DNA from 2 places in the Paenibacillus sp. RU5M genome. Region 2 is predicted to be linked to the other one. Evidence: riboswitches for the same ligand, from Rfam matches in the RefSeq annotation. Region 2 holds a riboswitch; the other holds the start of a gene.
The links. Region 2 has a riboswitch for FMN ahead of ribD (bifunctional diaminohydroxyphosphoribosylaminopyrimidine deaminase/5-amino-6-(5-phosphoribosylamino)uracil reductase RibD). Riboswitches for the same ligand answer to the same signal wherever they lie in the genome.
Positions count from the first base shown of each region.

Region 1 (10,919 bases), on a different contig from region 2:
AAGCCTTCCGCCGAACCTCGTTCAGATCGACATGCAGCAGCTTGCCTTCGCGCTTCACCGGCCGACCTGCTACAAACACGGTATCCACATTGGATGGATTGGCAAATTGAACGATGGCTCCAACCGGATCATGCACCGGGAACAAGTTAAGATCGGTGGTTCGGATCATAATCAGATCTGCTTCTTTACCTGGCGTAAGTGTACCGATCTTCCGCTCAAGTCCCAGAGCCTTCGCCCCAGCAGAAGTTGCAAATCTTAGAACTTGACTGGATTGAAGATTAAGCTCGCCAGGCATTTCACCCTGCAGCAAAAGTTGTTCATTTTCACGGGAACGTTCAGCTTGAAGTGCAAATTTCATCTGGGAGAACATATCCCCACCCGTCGATGTTACAACATCGACTCCGAGCGTTGGAGTTCCTCCATTTTCAAGGAAGTACCCCGTTGCCGGATACCCATGCCCCATCATCATCTCTACTTCTGGTGTGACGGACAGTGAGGCGCCGCTATCGGCCAACATTTTATACTCATCCGTATCCATCGTATTTCCGTGTACGACGTTCAGACCTGGGCTCAGTAAACCAGCCTCATACATTTTACTTATCGAACGATCTACGGATCCCCAGCTTCCAAAGCCAACATGCATTGAACATATCGCATCAAGCTCTTGAGCAAGCTGAATTTCCTTCACTGTGGTATCCCAATGGCTGAACTCCGGACCACGAATTGCAAGGCCGAACGTGAGAAGCTGATCCCGTGAAGAAAAATACTGTTCCTTGACTCTTCTCACATCATTCGAATACGTCAGCTTGCTCTCTCTGTTCCAGTAGGGCGTCTCACCCGGTAGACCATAAGCGAACACCGACCGAATACCCGCATCCTGAAGTCCGCGAATCAGTTCATCCGTATGCTCCGGGGAATACGGCATACTCCAGTCAAGCACCGTGGTCACTCCTGCATTAAGCGCTTCCAAAGAACCGAGCAAATTGGCGATATAGCTGTCTTGTGGCCGGAGTTTACTTCCCATCGCTCCATAGTAGAGATTCTGCAGATAGACCGGAAGTGACCAGTTGGTTCCCGCTGTTTTTACAAGTGATTCCCATACATGCCGGTGCGTATCTACAAGTCCAGGGAGTATGATCATCTCCGATGCATCTATTACTTCCGCTTCAATACAACTCAGGTCGGGCCGGATAGCAGTTATAAGAGAATCCTCAATAAGAACGTCCGCCCGTTTATACTGACCCACCGACGAATCCATAGACAATACACAACCATTTTTCAGTAGATAACTTGTCCCCACAAGACACATCTCCAATCATTGTTTTTTGTTGAATATACGCTTGAATCCCGGATGTTAATCTCTGATGATGAAATGACTAGCTGAAATATTTTAAGTATATAACTATTATATAGAAGAGGATGGAAACATTCAATTTTGATTACAAAAAACCATTGAACATTTCCCGGTTGTCGAAAAGTACCGCAAATCACTCTGTGCATACTCCTTACTCTCATACACTTTACTCTTGCTGCTGATCATTCTTCTGTTTTGCCCTAAATCTTCTAACCTTCATCAGATTACCACACATCTTGTCATCACAATACTTCTGGGTTCTGCTGCGCGTATCGTCATAGAACATCCAGCGACAATCCGCATTGTCACAGATACGAATCCTTCCCCCATCCCCTTCAACTACAGTGATGGCAAAATCGGCTGCAACCTCCGCCATGACCTGCTGCCATTGATTTCCTACAGGGATAAGCGAAAGATTCAGTCCCTCATCTCCAGCGTTCAGTCTTCTTATTACCTGACCTTCCTTCATCATGGCGTTTAGCCATTCCAGGTCTTGGTTCGATAATGCATTTCCGCCAGATAAACGAGTTGCAAGAGCCTGCAATTCATTTCTGAAGTTCCTCAGTGCTCCCTCCTCTTCAGAAGAAGCAGGTACAGATGCATTCAGTTGCCATTGTTTGAGAAATCCTTGCTGCCATTCGGTTTTGCCAAGCCTGTCCTCTGAACGATCCCCACCACGCCAGTCATGGTAATCACTGTTCACAAAATCAGTCCATAGTCTATCCATACGTACCTCCGCTAAAATGTAACTACCTAGATTCAAAAAGATAGTTACAAACATTCATGTTTGGGTTATATTAATTGTAACCACATTTAAGCACTTTAGCTAGTTACCATGAATTCATTTTAGGGAGGAAAAATCAATGACTACAACAGCAACAGAACTATTGCTCATTCAGAAAGATGATACCTGGGATCAATGTAACTGGATTGTACCTTTATCCAAGGCACTCGAAGGACTGACTGCTGAACAAGCAGCCTGGGTTCCATCAGCCGGTGGATTAAGTATCTGGCAGTTGGTTAACCATATGTATTACTATAATCATCGCTTGTTGAGTCGTATTCAGGGCACAACACCCTCTGGTGCACCTGCCGAAAACAATGAATCCACCTTCGGAGATCCGGGCGACCCTTCTGATACTGCTGGCTGGAGTGTACTTGTGCAAAATACAACGCAATTAGCCAGACAACTTCGTGATCAGCTCGCTTCATTAGAAGAATCCGATCTTGAAGCCCCGTACATGGATACAGATGAAAAATGGGCACATGAGCTTGCCCGCTGGGTACTCCACGATGCGTATCATGCAGGACAGATTGTATTATTACGCAGACAACAAGGAAGCTGGAATATCATATTCTAAAAAAACACTTGAACTGCTAGCGCTTACAGGAATAAGATGGACTTATTAATGTTACAGCTTGTTCAATACACAATATAATTGAATAGGATCTTCGGGGTAGGGTGCAATTCCCAACCGGCGGTGATGTTCTTCGGAACCAGCCCGCGACTCGCTGTTTGACCCGATGTAGGGATTCAGCGACTGACTTGGTGTGACTCCAAGGCCGACGGTAAAGTCCGGATGAGAGAAGATCAACACATTGACATGCCGTTACGGAAAGGCTTATTTTCGTACGGCATGTCAATGATTGAGCCCCCGTTTATTTGGTGTATACCAAAACGGGGGCTTTTGTCGATTTTGCCAACTGAAGATTCCGTGTTCTGACGAAGGAGTCCTGAATATGGAAAAGACACAACCTGCATCAACAGTTTACCGCAAGGAACGAAGTAATACCGGATTCTGGCTCGTCGTGCTCGGCGCCGCCCTTTGGGGTGTAGATCCACTGTTCCGTATTATTTTGCTCAAAACGATGACCTCCACGCAGATTGTACTGGTGGAACATATTATTGTCAGCCTTGTGGCGATTCCCGTGTTATGGAAGTTCCGGGCCGATCTGAAAAACCTGCGTGCTCGCCACTGGATTGCCGTGATATTTATCTCCTGGGGAGGATCTGCTCTCGCCACGGTATTGTTCACCCTGGCACTTACGCATAACGATCCCAACACCGTTTTGTTATTGCAAAAGATGCAGCCGCTATTTGCGATTGTTCTGGCTAAGCTGCTGCTGAAAGAAACATTGCCTCGCCGCTTCGGTGGACTGTTTATCATTGCACTTGCAGGAACATACCTGCTCACGTTTGGATTTACCCTTCCCCTTGGCAACTGGGACAATTGGGTTCATGCAGGTAGCCTGTTATCACTGGGTGCAGCTGCATTGTGGGGCGGTTCAACAGTTATGGGGCGGCTGATGCTGGGGCAAACCCGTTATGAAACGGTCACCTCTCTGCGCTTTGTCGTAGCCTTGCCACTGCTGATCTTTATGACGTGGAACGAAGGTGCTGCCTGGACATTCCCTTCCGCTACAGGTGAACAGGCGGCTGTAGCACTTAATATTCTGGGTCAGGCATTACTGCCAGGGTTACTGAGTCTTCTGTTATATTACAAAGGGCTCTCCTCCACCAAGGCCTCAGTCGCAACGCTCGCAGAACTGAGCTTCCCGATGGCCGGTGTACTGGTAAACTGGATTGCATTCCGCACATTAATTACATGGGAGCAACTGGTGGGCTTCATCCTCATCTGGATTGCCCTATTCGCCATCTCCAAACAGCAAGAACGATCAGCGACTCCGGCTGACGGTGCACCAAAGCTCCGTACGGATTGAATTTTATATAAAAGCAAATCAATTAAGGCACTGGACATCCTTTGAGATGTTCAGTGCCTTTTGTCTTTTCGCTATTCCGGTGGTACGATGACTTATGGAATAGTAGATTAAGTCAATTTAGAGAGGAAAGATCATCATGTCTTCGTCTTCATCATTTTCGTATACATCTTACGATGCTATAGGTTTGGCTGAATTGGTTCGCGCACGGGAGATATCTCCTGTCGAATTGCTGGAAGCGGCGTATGCACGCCTGGAAGAAGTGAACCCGCAGCTCAATGCAGTCATTCGTACATATGAAACACGTGCACGTCAGGAAGCGAGTATAGTTCGCCCGGGAGAGCAGCCCTTTGCCGGCGTGCCCTTGTTATTGAAAGATATCTCTCAATCCCTGGAAGGTGAAATTCTCACCTCGGGTTCTCGTCTTCTCAGTGAGCATCGGGCACAGCGGAATTCTAATTTCGTTTCCCGTCTGCGCGATGCAGGCTTCATTATCATCGGACATACCAATACACCGGAATTTGGCCTGAAAAATATTACTGAGCCCCGTCTTCACGGTCCAAGTCGAAATCCATGGAATATTAATCATTCGCCAGGTGGTTCAAGTGGAGGCGCCGCAGCTGCAGTAGCCTCGGGTATTGTACCCCTTGCGGGAGCCAGTGACGGTGGCGGTTCCATCCGAATCCCTGCTTCATTCAGCGGCTTGTTCGGACTAAAACCTACACGAGGACGGACACCTGTTGGACCAGGAGTTGGTCGTCAGTGGCAGGGTGCTTCGATTGATTTTGCCTTGTCCCGCTCCGTTCGCGACAGTGCTGGTTTACTGGACACACTGCAAGTGATTCAGCCCGAAGCTGCGTTTCATGCTCCCCTCTTTCCAGGCAGCTACTTGGCTGATATGAACTATCCTCATCAACGCAAACTGAAAGTCGCTTACACGACAGCTTCGCCTGTAGGAACACCTGTGAGTAATGAAGCCAAAGAAGCTGTATATAAGACGGTTTGCTGGCTGGAAGAACAAGGTCATGAGGTTGAAGAAAAGCTGAGTCCGGTTAATGGAGTCAAATTGATGGAGAACTATTACATGATGAACAGCGGCGAAATGGCGGCGATGATCTCTTCGATGGAACGTTCTATGGGCAGATCATTAACATCTGATGATATGGAGATCGAGTCCTGGGTTCTGACTGAAGCCGGCAAAAAAGTATCCGCTGCCGAATTCGTACATAGTCTGGCTGAATGGGATGTTGCCGCAGCTCAGATGTCCACATTGTTTGAACGCTATGATTTTTATGTCACACCTGTCAATGCTTTTCCGGCACCCAAAATCGGCGAATTGACACCTCATGATGAACAAATTCAGCATCTGATGCGTATTAGCGATTTGGACAAGATCCAGCAGCAGCAGTTGATTTATGAGATGTTTGAACCAAGTCTTACCTACACTCCGTTCACTCAGCTCGCGAATCTGACGGGTCAACCCGCCATGAGTGTTCCTGTGCATCTGACTCCTGAAGGCCTGCCCATGGGTGTACAGATTATGGCAACCAAAGGCCGTGAAGACTGGTTGCTTCATCTGGCTGGTCAGCTGGAAACATCCGAACTATGGGTCGGCATGAAGGGTAATCCACTGTTTCCAGCATAAACGCTGAATACAACCTGTATCATTTTCAATGTGAGCCTTATGTTTGCCAATGTGCATGAAAGCCATGTCAGCTCCGCATACTGAAAGCAAAAACTGCGGAGGAATGTGACGAATGAATATGAATACAACGGAACGCCATAAACAGTCTGTTCGTATCCCGGCCAAAACGGGTTATGCCGTCAAGGTAAATAAAGGTTCATTAATTCGTGTGACCGATTTGGAGGGTCAGCAGGTCGTTGATTTTGTTGCATATGATGCTCAAAATGCCAATAATCGATTAGACCCAGGTGTAACGATGGACGTACTGCGGTCCTACCGGATCAAACCAGGACAGTCCGTGTATTCCAATCAATATCAGCCGTTGCTTAAGATCGTTCGTGACACGGTTGGTGTTCATGATTTTTTTAACTCCGCCTGTCGTCCGGAAATGTATGAAGTATTATATGACAAAAAGGATCATGCCAGCTGCTATCATAACCTAAATCAGGCTCTTGAACCGTTCGGGATCTTGCCACCGGATCAGCATTATCCATTTAATCTGTTTATGAAATCGGTTGTAGATGATCTGGGCAAGATTGATGTCGTAGCTCCTGATTCGCGTGCTGGTGATTATGTGGAGATGGAGGCATTGACCGATCTGGTTGTCGGTTTATCCGCCTGCCCATGTGAAGAAAGCTCATGCAACGGATATCATTGTACAGCCATTCAGCTGGATGTAGAGTCCTTATTAGATTAAGCGACGCACAGCTTGTTCTAATTTGCTCCAGACGGGAATACGATGACTTGTACCCATATGTGTGTGACTTACCGGTACAATTCGTCGAACCCGTTAAGGAGTGAACGCGTATATGTCTGTACTGTTTAGTTATATTATTCTGGGAATCTCACTATCCGCTCCAATTGGTCCGATCAATGCCGCTCAGTTGGATCGCGGAGCCCGCCACGGATTTATGCATGCCTGGATTCTGGGACTGGGAGCCATGTTTGCCGATTTGGTGTACATGCTTCTGATCTACTTTGGAGTTGCCCATTTTCTGGACACACCTTTCATGCGCTCTTTTCTTTGGTCTTTTGGCAGTTTTATTCTGGTGTATACCGGTGTGGAAACACTTTCCAAGTTAAAAGACGGTATCCAAACCTCTTCTACAGCAGAAGCGAGGGTTGGGAAATCTTTTGTCTCTGGCTTTCTCATGGCCCTGTCCAATCCCCTGAATATTTTATTCTGGCTCGGCATTTACGGCTCTATCCTTGCTACAACCGTGAAGCATACCGACACCGCTCATCTGCTACTATACAGTTCTGGTATTTTCATAGGAATCCTTGTCTGGGATGTCATCATGGCTGGCATGGCTAGTCGATTTCATAAACGCAGCAACGAAACCGTTTTGCGCTGGATCTCCATTATCTCAGGGATCTGTCTGATCGGATTTGGCCTGTACTTCGGTTTTGAAGCAGTACGATCTATCTTTTTCTGACATAAAAACTACACTGGACAGTCACCCAACGCCATCCGCATTAATACGTTAACGGTATCATGTGGAATGGAGTTGGGGAATCCATGGCAGAGCTGTACAGTGCCGATGAAATAAATGCATCATTCAAAGGTCTGCCCGAATGGCAGCAGGACGCTTATTCAAAATTTTCCAATATGATTGCAGATGAGGATAATACGTATCCTTGTGTACCCGGACGGATGGGTTTTCTCTCCGGACATTTGAGATACGGATTCACCAGGGATCCGCGTACACAAGCTTCTGCTGAAGACATGGCGGAATTACTTAGTCAATATGGACCCGTATCCCGGGATACGGGACATTATGCTTCTTTGGTTGTCATTTGCGAGACACCGGATGATTTGAGAAACAACACAACAGTTGAGCAGTATCAGTCCTTGTTCTGGGAGATGCTTAACCGGGTAAGTTCACTGGATACTGCCTCCTGGCCTGAACATATTTCGACCGATCCGCATGAAGCCACATGGGAATTTTGCTTTGGCGGGGAGCCTTACTTTTGTTTCTGTGCCACTCCCGCGCACGAACTTAGAGCCAGTAGGCACTTCCCTTATCTTATGTTTGCTTTTCAACCACGGTGGGTGTTTGAATCGATTAATGACAACACACCTCTTGGGAAGAAAATGAAAACCTTGATTCGTAAGCGTTTGGCTGCCTATGATGCCGTTCCTGCTCATCCTTCGCTCATGTGGTATGGGGAACAGGATAATCTGGAATGGAAACAATATTTCCTGCCCGATGACGAGCAGGCCCCTTCCAAATGTCCTTTTATGCGCATGAAGCAAGCCATTAGTAAATTAACGAAATAGCTGATACGAGACACTAATTCAGGATTTTGATGGCTCAGTAGATGGCGAAGGTTGCGGTTTTCGTACTTTGTTTACAATGTAAGTAATCAAGGCTATCAATACAACAAGACCTATACTTGCCAGCAGACCTCTTCTGCTGGCTTTTTCCATAGCCGTGCCAGCAACTGCTGCAAGTATAAGGACCATGGCGATCCATACTTTGATGCGATTCCAACTTGTTGGCTTCATTTTCTTGATATACGTGATACAAATCAGAAGCCAGGTATACATTAATACCAAGCTGCCTGCGGTTGTTACATATTCGAATAGGCTCTTAGGCATCCATAACGCCATGAGAGTAGAAAGAATTAATCCGGCCGCTGTGCATCCTAATGCATATAGGGGCATGTTCTTTTTTCCCCAAGTCTTCGTAAACATCTTCGGTGCATCTCCGTCTTCACCCAATTTAACCAACATGGACGTAATCGCATAGATTGAAGCGACCATCGTGGAGAACCCGGCGATAATCAAAATTCCATTGAGAATATGAACCACGACCGTAAATCCAATCGATGACATCGCTTTGACGAGAGGACTCTCGTCTGGTGTTAATTTAGCAGCAGGAACCAGAAGAAGGATTAAGGCAATCGCCACAACATACAGCGTACTGACGGTTAATAACATCACTCTGCCTGATTTCACTGCATCTTTAGGTTCTTTCAGCTTGGCTGCCATTAAACCCATGACCTCAATCCCGGCAAAGGCAAAAAAGGCATAAATAAACCCGGTCCACACGCCTTTTATTTTGTGAGGGAACCATTCATTCGTTATTTTCTGCGGCGTAATCTTCACATCTAACCAGCCCAGACAAGCCGCTGCTGCAATCGCGATAAAAGCAACCGTTGCAGCTAACTTGATTACGGCGAGTACATTTTCTGTTTGAGTTAACCCTTTGGCTCCCAATGCGGCGATGAACAATCCAATACATGCGTATACTGCCACAAACACCCACAACGGAAACTTGGGAAACCAAAATTGAGAGAATAATCCGAGAGCAGTTAATGAACTGCCCATGATCAGCATTTCGGAAGACCAATACATCCATCCGCTTCCGAAACCGGCCCATGGGCCGAACGCTTCACCGGCATATGTTCGAAAAGCCCCTTCTTTCGGATCTTCTGCCGTCATCTGAGCTAATGCTCCAAATACAAAATAGGTCCCCGCAGCAGCCAGCACCAAAAGTACAAGCACGGATAAACCGGACCAATGAATAGCCAGACTTGTTCCGAGGAAAAATCCGGTTCCCAGCGTACACCCTGCTCCAAATAAGGAAAGACTAATCCAGCTCAGTTTCTCTTCTTCTTTTTGATGCACATGACTTTTCATATGTATCCTCCTTCATGCGTACCCCATTACGGTTTACATATGATGGAGGTTTTATGTCATTAAGGTAAAAAGAAATGAAACTGACTTAAATAAGTTTACATAATAATGTTTACGTTAACTATACCTATTTCTTGCCTAACAACTGTTGAAGATCATCCATTTCTATCTTGGCTTCCGGTTGGAAGTCCTCACTTTTTACATATTGTGCAAGGCTGTAAAGTAACTGGCGCCCTTCTGTCTGTTTAATCAATTTATCATAATTTAGTGCCCCAACAAGCAGCTTACCTTTTCCAACTTGGCATTCAAACAGCAGCCCTAGCTTATGATTACGTTCAAAATTATCGATGGTTTGAACGAAAGGTTGAACATTCTCTGCTACCTTATCCAAAATAACAGACCGTGAATTCATAACGATATGCCACCAAGGATAAGTGGAATGGGTCTCACTTGGAAAGTGCTTCAATGCAGGGTGTGAGTTATTGATTAGAAGGCCTAGTGTGCCGACGGGAACTTGCTTGTTCATGCTTTCCGAAATGGATCGGAACATCGGATAACACCAGAAATCGGTACAATATGTGCCTTCGACTGAACTGTCGTTATCTTCGAGTGTTGGGAGCAGCAGCACGCTCTCACCTTTTTCAAGTAAGGCAATTACTTCATCGGACAATTCCTTATAAATATAGTCTTGTTCAATAGCTGTCACATCATGATCAGGGTATACCCATAGGTCATATTGTTTCCGAATATCGGTACCTGGAATATGCAGGGATAGAGTGATTGGCGTCATCTTTTTCACATCAGGCAGCTTGAACTTTATTTGACTTATTTCAAACCAAGTTTCTCCAGAGACAAAAGAAATCTCGTCTTTTCCTTGTGCAATCCGCTGATCCGAATCACGCATTTCCCACTCCACAGTCTGACCCCTCAATGAATCTGTTCGGTAGTACCTTAATTGAATATGGGCATTGAAATCTTCACCCGAATTGTAGTTAAATTTCTCGAATCGGGCCAGAAGCACTGCATCGGAGCAATACGTCCTCCACTCCTCGGGAGTAACCACCCCTTTCGAATCCATGAAGGCATCCAAAATACCTACCAGTGCGGTCCCCTGTCCACTAAAATCCTGAAGATCGAGCAATTGAAATCCTGCCAGATGATTGGATCGAAATGCCGCCTCAAGTTCTTCCTTATAGCAGGCTACTGCAAGTTTGCCAGAGCTTTTGAAAAAGGGTTCAGCCAGATGTCCCATTCCTTTGGATTGCAATCGTTCCCGAAACACCTCGAAGTTTTTTGCCTTCAGCGATCCGGTATACTTCTCGATCTCTTCATAATTCGGGTACATGGCATATTGTCCAATTTCATGGGAGATGACGGGTAGATGCGGAATGAGCTGTTCTTCAACAGAAGCGGCTTTCACGGTCTTGGCTTCCGTTCCATATTGAATTTGAATTTCCGACTCTTCTGCTTGAATTCCCTCACTCTCCGAAACTGTTCCAACGGGCAAGATCATGTCGTCG
Region 1 covers NZ_OBQM01000006.1:162,170-173,088, forward strand. Annotated here, with positions in the region: gene CRO25_RS18740 (amidohydrolase family protein) at 1-1,300, opposite strand, end outside; gene CRO25_RS18745 (CGNR zinc finger domain-containing protein) at 1,521-2,081, opposite strand; gene CRO25_RS18750 (DinB family protein) at 2,218-2,715, shown strand; FMN riboswitch at 2,799-2,950, shown strand; gene CRO25_RS18755 (DMT family transporter) at 3,095-4,075, shown strand; gene CRO25_RS18760 (amidase) at 4,212-5,717, shown strand; gene CRO25_RS18765 (urea carboxylase-associated family protein) at 5,830-6,453, shown strand; gene CRO25_RS18770 (LysE family transporter) at 6,566-7,192, shown strand; gene CRO25_RS18775 (YqcI/YcgG family protein) at 7,276-8,037, shown strand; gene CRO25_RS18780 (amino acid permease) at 8,056-9,402, opposite strand; gene CRO25_RS18785 (glycoside hydrolase family 2 TIM barrel-domain containing protein) at 9,527-10,919, opposite strand, start outside.
Region 1: another riboswitch for FMN. It lies ahead of CRO25_RS18755 (DMT family transporter); the one in region 2 lies ahead of ribD (bifunctional diaminohydroxyphosphoribosylaminopyrimidine deaminase/5-amino-6-(5-phosphoribosylamino)uracil reductase RibD).

Region 2 (10,919 bases):
TTCATATCAAAAGGGAAATTTCCTGGGGAGCTCAAGTCCTCGACGCCATCCGGCATGTTAAAAAGGATTTGGATGAGCAGCCTCCATTTTACGAAATGAATGTGGCTTCAAGCCTTTTGACGATATGGAAACATCTGATTACAAGTGGATACGCGCTGGAATATGATCCATCCGAAATCATCAGAAGCAGGCGAATGAAGGATATGGTCGAATGGATTCACCTGCACTTCGCCGAACCAATCCAATTGGAGGACATTGCGAGGGCCGGTCAGTTAAGCCGCTCGGAAACATGTCGTTATTTCAAACAAATGTTGAAGACAACACCCGTGCAGTATGTTATCGATTATCGCAACCAAAAGAGTGTGGAGTTGTTGCAACTCCAGGAACACAGCATACCGAGATTGCTTATGAAGTGGGTTTTAATAGCACGAGCTATTTTATCAATCAGTTTCGCAAAACCATGCAAATCACCCCGTTAAAGTTCAGAAGAGAAGTGGAGTTGAGAATTAAGGAGGGTATTGAACATTGAACAAAAAAATGAAAGTATTGTTATCCGTCCTGCTGATGATCACAGCTCTTGTTTTTGTGTACATGCGCTATTTCCATCCGTTCCCCAAAGATATTGAAGTAATCCAAATCACTCCTTCTTCAAATATAACATCTTCACAGGAAGTCCTAACAACGATGCGTAAGGCTTTCCCAAAGATACCTGATCAGACAATCCATAAGATTTTCTCTTCTAAATAAGTCGCTATATTAGCGGCTTTTTTTGTTTTTGTGGCATTAGCCACAAAAGAAATGTAATAGAGAAAAAGCTGTAATTAAGCCAGCTATTAAATCTCCTATTACCGCCTCACTGCACATTTATTGCAGGCCTTTGGAAAAAAGGGACCCGTGCAGCGGAGGGATGGAATCGGACAAAAGGAGCGAAGCCTCGAAGGTATATTTTAATACACTAGCAACGGAAGCGGCAGAATAAACCTGAAGAAGCGAAGCGTTCGCCTTTGTCTCTGAATTTCTACACTAGTAGAAATCAATCAAGAAAATTTGGAGACAACAGAGATCGGAAGGTTAGTCTGACGTGGGAGTGTCTGGATGCTTCTCCTCATACCTCACCCCTGAGAGTTTATTGCAGCCTTTGGAAAAAAGGGACCCAAGCAGCGGAGGGATGGAATCGGACAAAGGAGCGAAGCGTTCGCCTTTAGCACCGGATTTCCTCCTTGATAAAGGAGATTCAAGAAATCCGGGGATAACAGCGACCGATGGCCGATCCATCCCGAAGCGCCCGCAGGGTCCAACCAACCTTTTTCCAACCAGAATGTAATAAATTTGCACATTCTTCAAATACTAACCTAAATTACGCAGTAAAGGAGTGTTCCGGATGTCCCTGACACCCACTCCAACGGTCTATGTTCGTTTGCGCAGCCGTATTCGCATCCAAAGGGGCCGAAGTGTCAAGCTTGGAGATGTAGCTCACTTGCTCACCTCTCCCGAAGAACAGGAAGGAAGGCTGCTTGAGCTTGAATTGCTGCGCCCCGGACCGGAGGACGGCAATCTGATCCTCATTGATATATTGCAGATCATCCCCGAGATCCGTCGTGCCTTGCCAGATGTCACCGTTGAATTAATCGGATCGGGTCATACCCTTGTTGAGGTGGTTGTGGGAAGTGGCAAACCTTCCAAATCTCTGTTCATCCTGGTGTGGCTGCTGCTTTTCTTTGGATCAGCATTGACCATTATGAATTTTCATGCGGACGTAAACATGCAGGAAGTCCAAATTCGAATTGTAGAGATGATTACGGGCCGCCGGGATGAGCATCCATATCTGTTTCAGGTGGCGTATTCCCTCGGGATCGGGTTTGGTATGGCTGTGTTCTTCAATCATTTATTCAAGAAAAAGTGGAATGAAGAACCTACCCCTTTGGAAGTGGAAATGTTCCTATATCAGCAAAATGTAGACAAGTATGTTGTGATTGAAGAAACCGAACGTATGCATGAAGAGGAACGCAGGGAGATGAATGCGGATGAGCGTTCTTAACGGAGCAATCAGCATTGTACTGGGCATTGCGGGGGGAATCGCGGTAGGAAGCGGTGTGATTGCGCTTATTCTCGTGCTTGATATGATCCCCAGACTAGCTCAGCTTACGCGATCCTATGACAAAACCCATTGGTATGAAGGGGCCTTGATCGGAGGTTCGCTGCTCGGTACTGTTGCGGATTTTTGGCACTGGAAGGTACACGGAGCGCTGTTGCTGAGCCCGATCATCGGACTGTTTTGCGGTGTGTTCATCGGTCTGCTTGCTGCGGCACTGACTGAAGTGCTGAATGTACTGCCAGTGCTGGCAAAACGACTGGGCATGAAATCGTATTTGTTTGGATTGTTGCTTGCTATGATTTTGGGGAAGATGACGGGCTCCCTGTTTGACTTTTTTGTATACCAGCGTTAAAACGTTAGGCCTAAGGAGGATGGGAAATGGACGTAAGATCGGACAACGACGGGCATGAATCCAGCGAAGCAACATCCGAAGAGATGATGCATAAATCTCCTTATGAGATTCAGGAGGAAGAAGAAAAGAAGGCTTACGAAAAGAAGAAGCAAAATGAAATGTCTGACAGTATCGAGGAATCGGTAGAATATTGGCAGGAAAACGACGATATATCCCCTCGCATGAGTGATAACAAATACACGCTTCAGCAAGTGTTGGGACTTGGGGAGTCCTTTGATGTGAATATGAGGGAAATGGTCTTAGGCGGCAAACACGTTGGATTGTTGCTGCTGACTGGATTTGCGAAGGATGAGATTCTGCTTGAAGTGTTAAAAAGGCTAACCTATCTTACACCGGAGCAAGTGTCCGGACATGCGCTGAAGTCGTATTTCGAATGTTACATTCCTCATATTCAAGTTGAGCGAGTGGAGAAAATGAGTGCCGTTATCAACAAGGTCCTCACAGGCATGAGTGCCATGTTTGTCGAAGGGGACCGTTCCGTTATTATTATGGATACCCGTAGCTATCCGGTACGTTCACCAGAGGAACCTTCGCTGGAGAGAGTGGTGCGGGGTTCAAGAGACGGATTCACGGAGACACTTCTGACCAACGTGGCGTTAGTGCGCCGAAGAATACGGGACCCAGGATTAAAATTTGAAATTATGCAGGTCGGACGAAGATCGCAAACGGATGTCTGTGTTGTATATATTGACGATATCGTGGACAAGGTTCAGGTGGATTCCGTTCGTGAAAAAATCAAACGAGTGAATATCGACGGCATCCCTGCTGCCGATAAACAGCTTGAAGAAGCGATTATTAACAAGGGTTGGCACCCGTATCCGTTAGTTCGGTATTCGGAACGACCGGATGTGACAGCTTCTCATTTGATGGACGGAAGAGTTGTTGTTTTTGTAGATACTTCACCCAGTGTGATGATTCTGCCCACGACCTTTTTTGACCTGTGTGAGCATGCGGAAGAGAACAGACAGACCGCCTTTATGGGAACCTATCTGCGCTGGGTACGATTTGGGGGTATTCTGATTTCGCTTTTCCTGTTGCCGCTATGGCTGTTGATGGTTATTGACCCTGCCATTAAGCCAGCAGGAATGGAGTTCATCGGTCCTCATGAAAATGCCCAGCTCCCGCTGATTCTGCAGTTCCTGCTTATTGAATTCGGGGTGGATTTATTACGGATGGCAGCAGTCCATACCCCGACGCCACTCGCTTCGGCCATGGGTTTGATTGCGGCCATTTTAGTCGGGGATATCGCCGTAAAAACAGGATATTTTGTCAATGAAGTGGTACTTTACATGGCGATTGCCGCGATTGGTATGTTTGCAACACCCAGTTATGAGCTTGGTTTGGCAAACCGGTTGGTCAGATTGTTTTTGCTCGTTGCTGTGGCGATATTCAAGGTTCCCGGATTCGTTGTCGGGACGACGTTCATTATCGTGGCGCTCACTTTGCATCGCTCCTACAACTCTTCTTATCTCTGGCCGTTCATACCGTTTAATGCAAAGGCTTTGGGTAACTTTTTGTTCCGTTTGCCGCTGTTGGAAAATAAAAAACGTCCTTCGATCAACAAAACGCGTGACAATACCAAAATGGACAGTGATCCAGACGGGGAACTGCAAAAAAGTAAAAAACACAAATGATCTGCCGAAAAATCCATTCTTCTCATTTTCTAATTTGATATACTGATGTAAAATCATTGGAATAACAGCTGTTCCAGTATATAAAAAAGTGAGGAATGCAGATTATGTATTTACATGGTACAAGTAAAATAAATGCACAGGGACATCTGGAAATTGGTGGAGTCGATACAACCGACTTGAAAGAACAATTTGGAACTCCCCTGTATGTTGTGGACGAGCAATTAGTTCGTGAGCGTTGCAGAGAGTACATGGAAGCGTTCCGTGCTTCAGGCCTGGGTTTCCAAGTTGCTTATGCAAGTAAAGCATTCTGCGTAATGGCCATGTGTGCCCTTGCTGCGGAAGAAGGACTTTCCTTGGATGTAGTATCCGATGGTGAATTGTTCACGGCACTGCAAGCCGGTTTCCCGGCAGAGCGCATTCATTTCCACGGTAACAACAAAACGTTGGAAGAGATCGAAATGGCGCTTGATGCAGAGATTGGCTGCTTCGTTGTGGATAACTTCAATGAACTGCACTTGCTGCAAGCTGTAGCCGCAGACAAAAATCGCAAAGTTAACATTTTGCTGCGTGTGACGCCTGGTGTTGAAGCGCATACGCATGAATATATCTCGACAGGACAAACGGATTCCAAATTTGGATTCGATATCGGGAACGGAACGGCATTTGAAGCCATTGAATTGGCTTCCAAGCAGTCAAATCTGGTATTGCTCGGTGTGCATTCACACATCGGATCCCAAATTTTCGAAGTTGAAGGCTTCCAAATGGCCGTTCAACGCGTTGCTGAGTTTGCAGCAGATGTGTATGAGCGTCTTAACGTGGCATTCAAAGTGGTTAATCTGGGCGGTGGCTTCGGTATCCGCTATATTGATGGAGACACACCGCTTGAAGTTTCACAATACGTGAAAGCTATCACGGATGCGGTGAAAAATTATTTTGCTCAAATCGGCTATGCCGTGCCTGAGATCTGGGTTGAACCAGGCCGCAGCATTGTAGGTGAAGCGGGAACAACACTCTACACCGTTGGAACAAGCAAAGATATTCCAGGAGTCCGTAAATACGTAGCTGTGGATGGTGGAATGACAGACAACCCACGTCCAGCGCTGTATGAGTCCAAATATGAAGCTGTATTGGCAAACCGTGCAAATGAGGCTTCTCAGGAAACGGTATCTGTTGCTGGTAAATGCTGTGAGAGCGGCGATATGCTGATCTGGGATCTGGACCTGCCTAAAGTGCAAAGCGGCGATCTGCTGGCAGTAGCTTGCACAGGCGCGTACAACTACTCTATGGCAAGCAACTATAACCGGATTCGTCGTCCGGCAGTTGTGTTTGTCAAAGACGGTCAAGGGGATGTTGTCGTACGCCGTGAGACGTATCAAGACATCATCCAGAATGATCTGGTACCTGAGCGTATTGCAAAACAGCCCGTTACCCGTTAATTAAAGAAGAAATAGCGGAGCGCTATATGAAGAAGGCAAAAAAGGACACTCCTTTTTTGTCTTCTTTTGCATCTTTAGGGCTAAATTCCGAAAAAATCTTGCTTATTATTTTGCGATCAATCCATTTTCGGTGTACACTAAGAAAAGTGCTATAAAGCTTGGCCCAGGGTCATGCGTTCTGGCACCATTAACGATGGTCAATACGAAAGGAGTCATTTACATATGGCGAAACAAGCGAAAATCAAAATGGCAAACGGCGGAGAAGTTGTAATCGATTTGTTCGATCAAGAAGCTCCAAACACAGTAGCAAACTTTGAGAAACTGGCTAACTCCGGTTTCTACAACGGTCTTGTATTCCACCGTGTTATTCCGGGCTTTGTAGCTCAAGGCGGATGCCCTAACGGTTCCGGTGCAGGCGGCCCAGGTTACACAATTAACTGTGAAATCAACCCGAACAAACATGAGCGTGGAACTTTGGCTATGGCTCATGCAGGCCGTAACACAGGGGGAAGCCAGTTCTACATCTGCTACCAACCGCAACCACATTTGGATGGACAACATACTGTATTTGGTAAAGTAACCAAAGGTATGGAATTCGTGGACGCTTTCGAAGGTCGCGACAAAATGGAAACAGTTGAAGTAGTAGAAGCTTAATCAATAAACGTATGTAAACCGTTTCGCAATGAGCGAAGCGGTTTTTGTTTACACTTAAGCTTATTAAAAGTTAGTATGTGACAAAAAGGAACAAAAAACAATTGATTTTTTGGCGTTAAAGTGCTAACATCCAATTAATAACGCAACGAATCCTTCAGGGCAGGGTGTAATTCCCTACCGGCGGTGATGCAGTATGTGAGGATATCTATCCAGCATTGATGCAAAGTCCGTGACCCGTCTGCCTGTGGCAGATGGCTGATCTGGTGTAATTCCAGAACCGACAGTATAGTCTGGATGGGAGAAGGAGAGGGTGCAGTCCTTAGGGGCCGCATTCCGCAGGAGTGTTGCTGTACAGTTTTTGACGAATTCATTTCCTGTGCAGGGAGAAATCCGGTTATTTCCGGCAATCTTCATACATATGCCACATCATAGAAGCTCTTTACCTGTAATTGAAGTTCATTAAGGTATGTGTCTGCTTTCACTTGCCTAAAATGAAGTTTTGGGCGATGTGTAGTTGGCAATGTATCAATAGTACTGCTGGTGACACATGTCTCTCATCATCCCCATCGAACGGTTTGTTCGACGGGGATTTTTTATAATATCAGTAAAGTAAAAACTTCGAAGCATGATGTTCCTGATATTGCAAGAAAAATTTCCGCTAAACGCGGTCTGGCTTCCTTGAAGTACTTCGATAGACGTTTTTCTTATTGGATATGGAACATGCCTCTCTGTTGGAAGGGAGGTCTAAACTTAAGATTTTAACCGTGGGGTGAACGGACTTGGAAATGATTAATGATGAATTTTATATGGCGCTGGCGCTGGATATGGCAGAGCGGGCACAAGGACAGACCGGAATCAATCCGGTAGTAGGTTGTGTCGTGGTAAAAGAAGGACGTATCGTGGGCCTCGGAAGTCATCTCAAACGGGGAACGGGTCATGCAGAGGTTCATGCGCTGAACATGGCGGGCAGTGATGCTGAAGGCAGTACAGTGTACGTTACGCTCGAACCCTGTAGCCATTATGGCAAGACTCCACCATGCAGCGAACGTCTCATTCATGAGAAAGTGAAACGTGTCGTTGTATGCTGCGAAGATCCGAATCCGCAAGTCTCCGGCAGAGGGATCAGCATGCTGCGTCAACAAGGGATCGAAGTTGAAGTTGGAGTGCTGCGTGAGCGCGGAAGACGTATGAACGAGAAATTTATCAAATACATTACAACAGGTCTCCCCTTTGTAACTTTGAAGACGGCCTCTACACTGGATGGCAAAATTGCTACGCGTAGCGGTGACAGCAAATGGATCTCTAACGAGTCAGCTCGCGAGATTGTACACGCGCTTCGCCATCGCCATCAAGGAATTATGGTTGGTGTGGAAACGGTCATTGCAGACAATCCCGAACTAACGACTCGCTTGCAAGTGGAAGGGATCAGCCCGGTACGAATCGTGGTCGATTCCAAGTTACGTCTGCCTGTAGGCTCCAAAATGGTCAAGGATGGCCTTGCACCAACCTGGGTGCTTACAACAGATGAGGCGAGCCCTGAATCGGCTGAGCGGCTGGAAGCCTATGGGGTGGAGATTATACGTTGTGGTCCAGGACCACGTGTTGATCTGCTGAGTGCACTCAGCAAGCTCGGTGAGCGTGAGATTGGTTCGATTCTGCTTGAAGGCGGGGGCACACTGAATGGGTCCATGCTGGAAGCACGGTTGGTAGATCGACTGCTCATGTTCATTGCTCCGAAAATTGTCGGAGGATACGAAACACCAGGCAGTTTCCGCTTTGAGGGTGTAGAGCGCATGAGTCAGGCGATTCAATTACATCAGCTGGAAGTTGAGCAAGTTGGAGATAATATCAGCATTGGCGGAATTCCGGTTTGGCCTGAATAAATGAATTAACGATAACGAAATAAATAAAGGAGGCGGTAGCATGTTTACCGGTTTGGTGGAAGAAGTCGGTCAGATCCGGCGGATAGGTCGGAAAGGCGAAGCGATGGTCCTGAATATCGGAGCTTCCGCCATCATGAATGACTTGAAGATTGGCGATAGTGTAGCTGTAAACGGGGTATGCTTAACTGCGACAACCCTGGAGGGTGGCGGATTTACTGCCGATGTGATGCCCGAGACATATCGACATACCAATCTTAGTCAATTGCAATCAGGCAGCAAAGTTAATCTGGAGCGAGCCATGCTGTCAGGTGGACGTTTTGGCGGGCATATCGTTCAGGGCCATGTCGATGGCACTGGGGTCATTGGCAGCATTACACGTGACCAGAATGCAATTGTTTTCGAGATCAAACCTGATGATACGCAGCTGTTCAAATATCTGATACCCAAAGGGTCTGTAACCCTGGACGGAATTAGTCTGACCGTTGTGCATACTTCACAGACCGCATTCACTGTATCCATTATTCCACATACCATTGGTGAGACTGTATTGAATGTGAAAAAGACGGGAGATACCATCAATATTGAGTGTGATATTTTGGGCAAATATGTGGATCATCTGCTGCACTATGGTAAGGGACATCAGGAGACCGGTGCTGGCAAGCCGCGAAGTATCAGTGAGGATTTCCTGGCTAATCACGGCTTTGCTTAACAAATCGTAATTGATTAACTACAAATATAAATTGAAATAGAAACTGGAGGGGGACCTATGTCAGAGAAATCCATTCTGAATTCTATTGAGGAAGCCATCTACGATCTCATGCAGGGTAAACCGGTTATTGTGGTGGATGATGAGGATCGGGAGAATGAAGGCGACTTTATCGCTTTGGCGGAAAAGGCTACACCTGAAGTGATCAATTTCATGATTACCGAAGGCAGAGGTTTGGTGTGTGTTCCCATTACGCAGCAACGTGCCGATGAACTCAACCTAAAGCCTATGGTTCAGCAAAATACAGACTTTCATGGGACGGCTTTCACCGTCTCTGTAGATCATAAAGATACCACAACGGGCATCTCGGCTCATGAACGCTCCATTACAGTTAAGGGTCTAATCGATCCCGAAGCGAAAAGCGGAGATTTCCGCAAGCCGGGCCACATGTTCCCACTTATCGCCAAAGATGGCGGTGTGCTACGACGCGCTGGACACACGGAAGCGGCTGTAGATCTCGCCATTATGTGCGGTTCTTATCCGGCAGGTGTAATCTGTGAAGTGATTAAGGAAGATGGCACGATGGCCAGACTTCCGGATCTGCAGGAGATTGCCCGCAAGCATGATCTGAAGCTAATCAGCATTCAGGACATGATTCGGTACCGGAATGAGAAGGAACAGTTGGTTAAACGCGAAGTAGCTGTACGCATGCCAACAGACTTTGGTGAATTCCAGGCGGTGGCGTACACCAATGCGGTGGACAATAAGGAGCATGTCGCTTTGGTTAAAGGCGAAATTGACGGATCGAAGCCTGTATTGGTCCGCGTACACTCCGAATGTCTCACAGGGGATGTATTCCATTCTCATCGATGCGACTGTGGTCCACAATTCGATGCAGCATTGAAACAGATCCATGACGAAGGCAATGGCGTCCTGCTCTATATGAGACAGGAAGGACGAGGCATTGGACTGATCAACAAGCTCAAAGCCTACAAACTGCAAGAGGAAGGTTTGGACACCGTGGATGCCAATCTGAAGCTTGGGTTTGCTGCCGATCTTCGAGATTACGGCATTGGTGCCCAAATTCTCAAAGATCTAGGGGTTCGTCAAATTCGGTTGTTAACTAACAATCCACGCAAAATTAAAGGGCTTGAAGGGTACGGACTTGAAGTGCTGGAACGTGTTGCCATTCAGATGGAAGAGAACGAGGACAATACGGTCTACTTGCACACGAAGCAGGCGAAGCTCGGCCATATGCTAAAGTTCGACGATATCGAGCAGAATGAAGAAAAAAACTGAGTAGCTTTTCTGAGGTTAAACAGGGTGAACTAGTTTCCAAAGATCAGCTGCGTACATCATATAATACAATTAGGGAGATGACTTGAATGCCACACTTTTTTGAAGGACATTTGGTATCAGAAGGATTAAAATATGGAGTGGTCGTAGGACGTTTTAACGAGTTCATTACAAGCAAATTGCTTAGTGGAGCACTGGATGCGTTCAAACGTCACGGTGTACAAGATGATGAAGTGGATGTAGCTTGGGTTCCAGGAGCCTTTGAAATCCCGTTGATTGCCCAAAAAATGGCCGAAAGTGGCAAATATGATGCTGTCATTACGTTGGGGACGGTTATCCGTGGTTCAACAACACATTATGATTATGTGTGCAATGAGATGGCTAAGGGTGTAGCCGCAATTAACCTGAAAACAGGCGTACCTACAATCTTCGGCTTGGTTACAACAGAGAATATTGAACAGGCCATTGAGCGTGCTGGAACAAAGGCAGGAAACAAAGGCTGGGATTCAGCTACTGCCGCTATTGAAATGGCGAACTTGACGAAACAGCTAAAATAGTGCTTATTTAATATAGTGCCCTGCTCTGCGCAGACGAAAACGGGAGACCGGATTCGGCGGCTAGCGGGGTTTTTATTTTCTGGCGGGAGGATTCGTCTAGTGACGGTAGTTACATACAAACTGGAGACTTTTGAAGGGCCTTTGGATCTGCTGCTTCATCTGATCGATAAGGCAGAGATTCATATCCAGGATATTCCCATCAGCGATATTACCGATCAATATATGGCGTATCTGCATTCGATGCAG
Region 2 covers NZ_OBQM01000001.1:310,968-321,886, forward strand. Annotated here, with positions in the region: gene CRO25_RS01565 (AraC family transcriptional regulator) at 212-529, shown strand; gene CRO25_RS01570 (hypothetical protein) at 526-747, shown strand; gene CRO25_RS01575 (stage V sporulation protein AA) at 1,382-2,038, shown strand; gene CRO25_RS01580 (stage V sporulation protein AB) at 2,019-2,447, shown strand; gene CRO25_RS01585 (spore germination protein) at 2,531-4,141, shown strand; gene lysA (diaminopimelate decarboxylase) at 4,246-5,577, shown strand; gene CRO25_RS01595 (peptidylprolyl isomerase) at 5,800-6,231, shown strand; FMN riboswitch at 6,378-6,541, shown strand; gene ribD (bifunctional diaminohydroxyphosphoribosylaminopyrimidine deaminase/5-amino-6-(5-phosphoribosylamino)uracil reductase RibD) at 7,011-8,114, shown strand; gene ribE (riboflavin synthase) at 8,155-8,823, shown strand; gene CRO25_RS01610 (bifunctional 3,4-dihydroxy-2-butanone-4-phosphate synthase/GTP cyclohydrolase II) at 8,881-10,119, shown strand; gene ribE (6,7-dimethyl-8-ribityllumazine synthase) at 10,206-10,673, shown strand; gene CRO25_RS01620 (ScpA family protein) at 10,773-10,919, shown strand, end outside.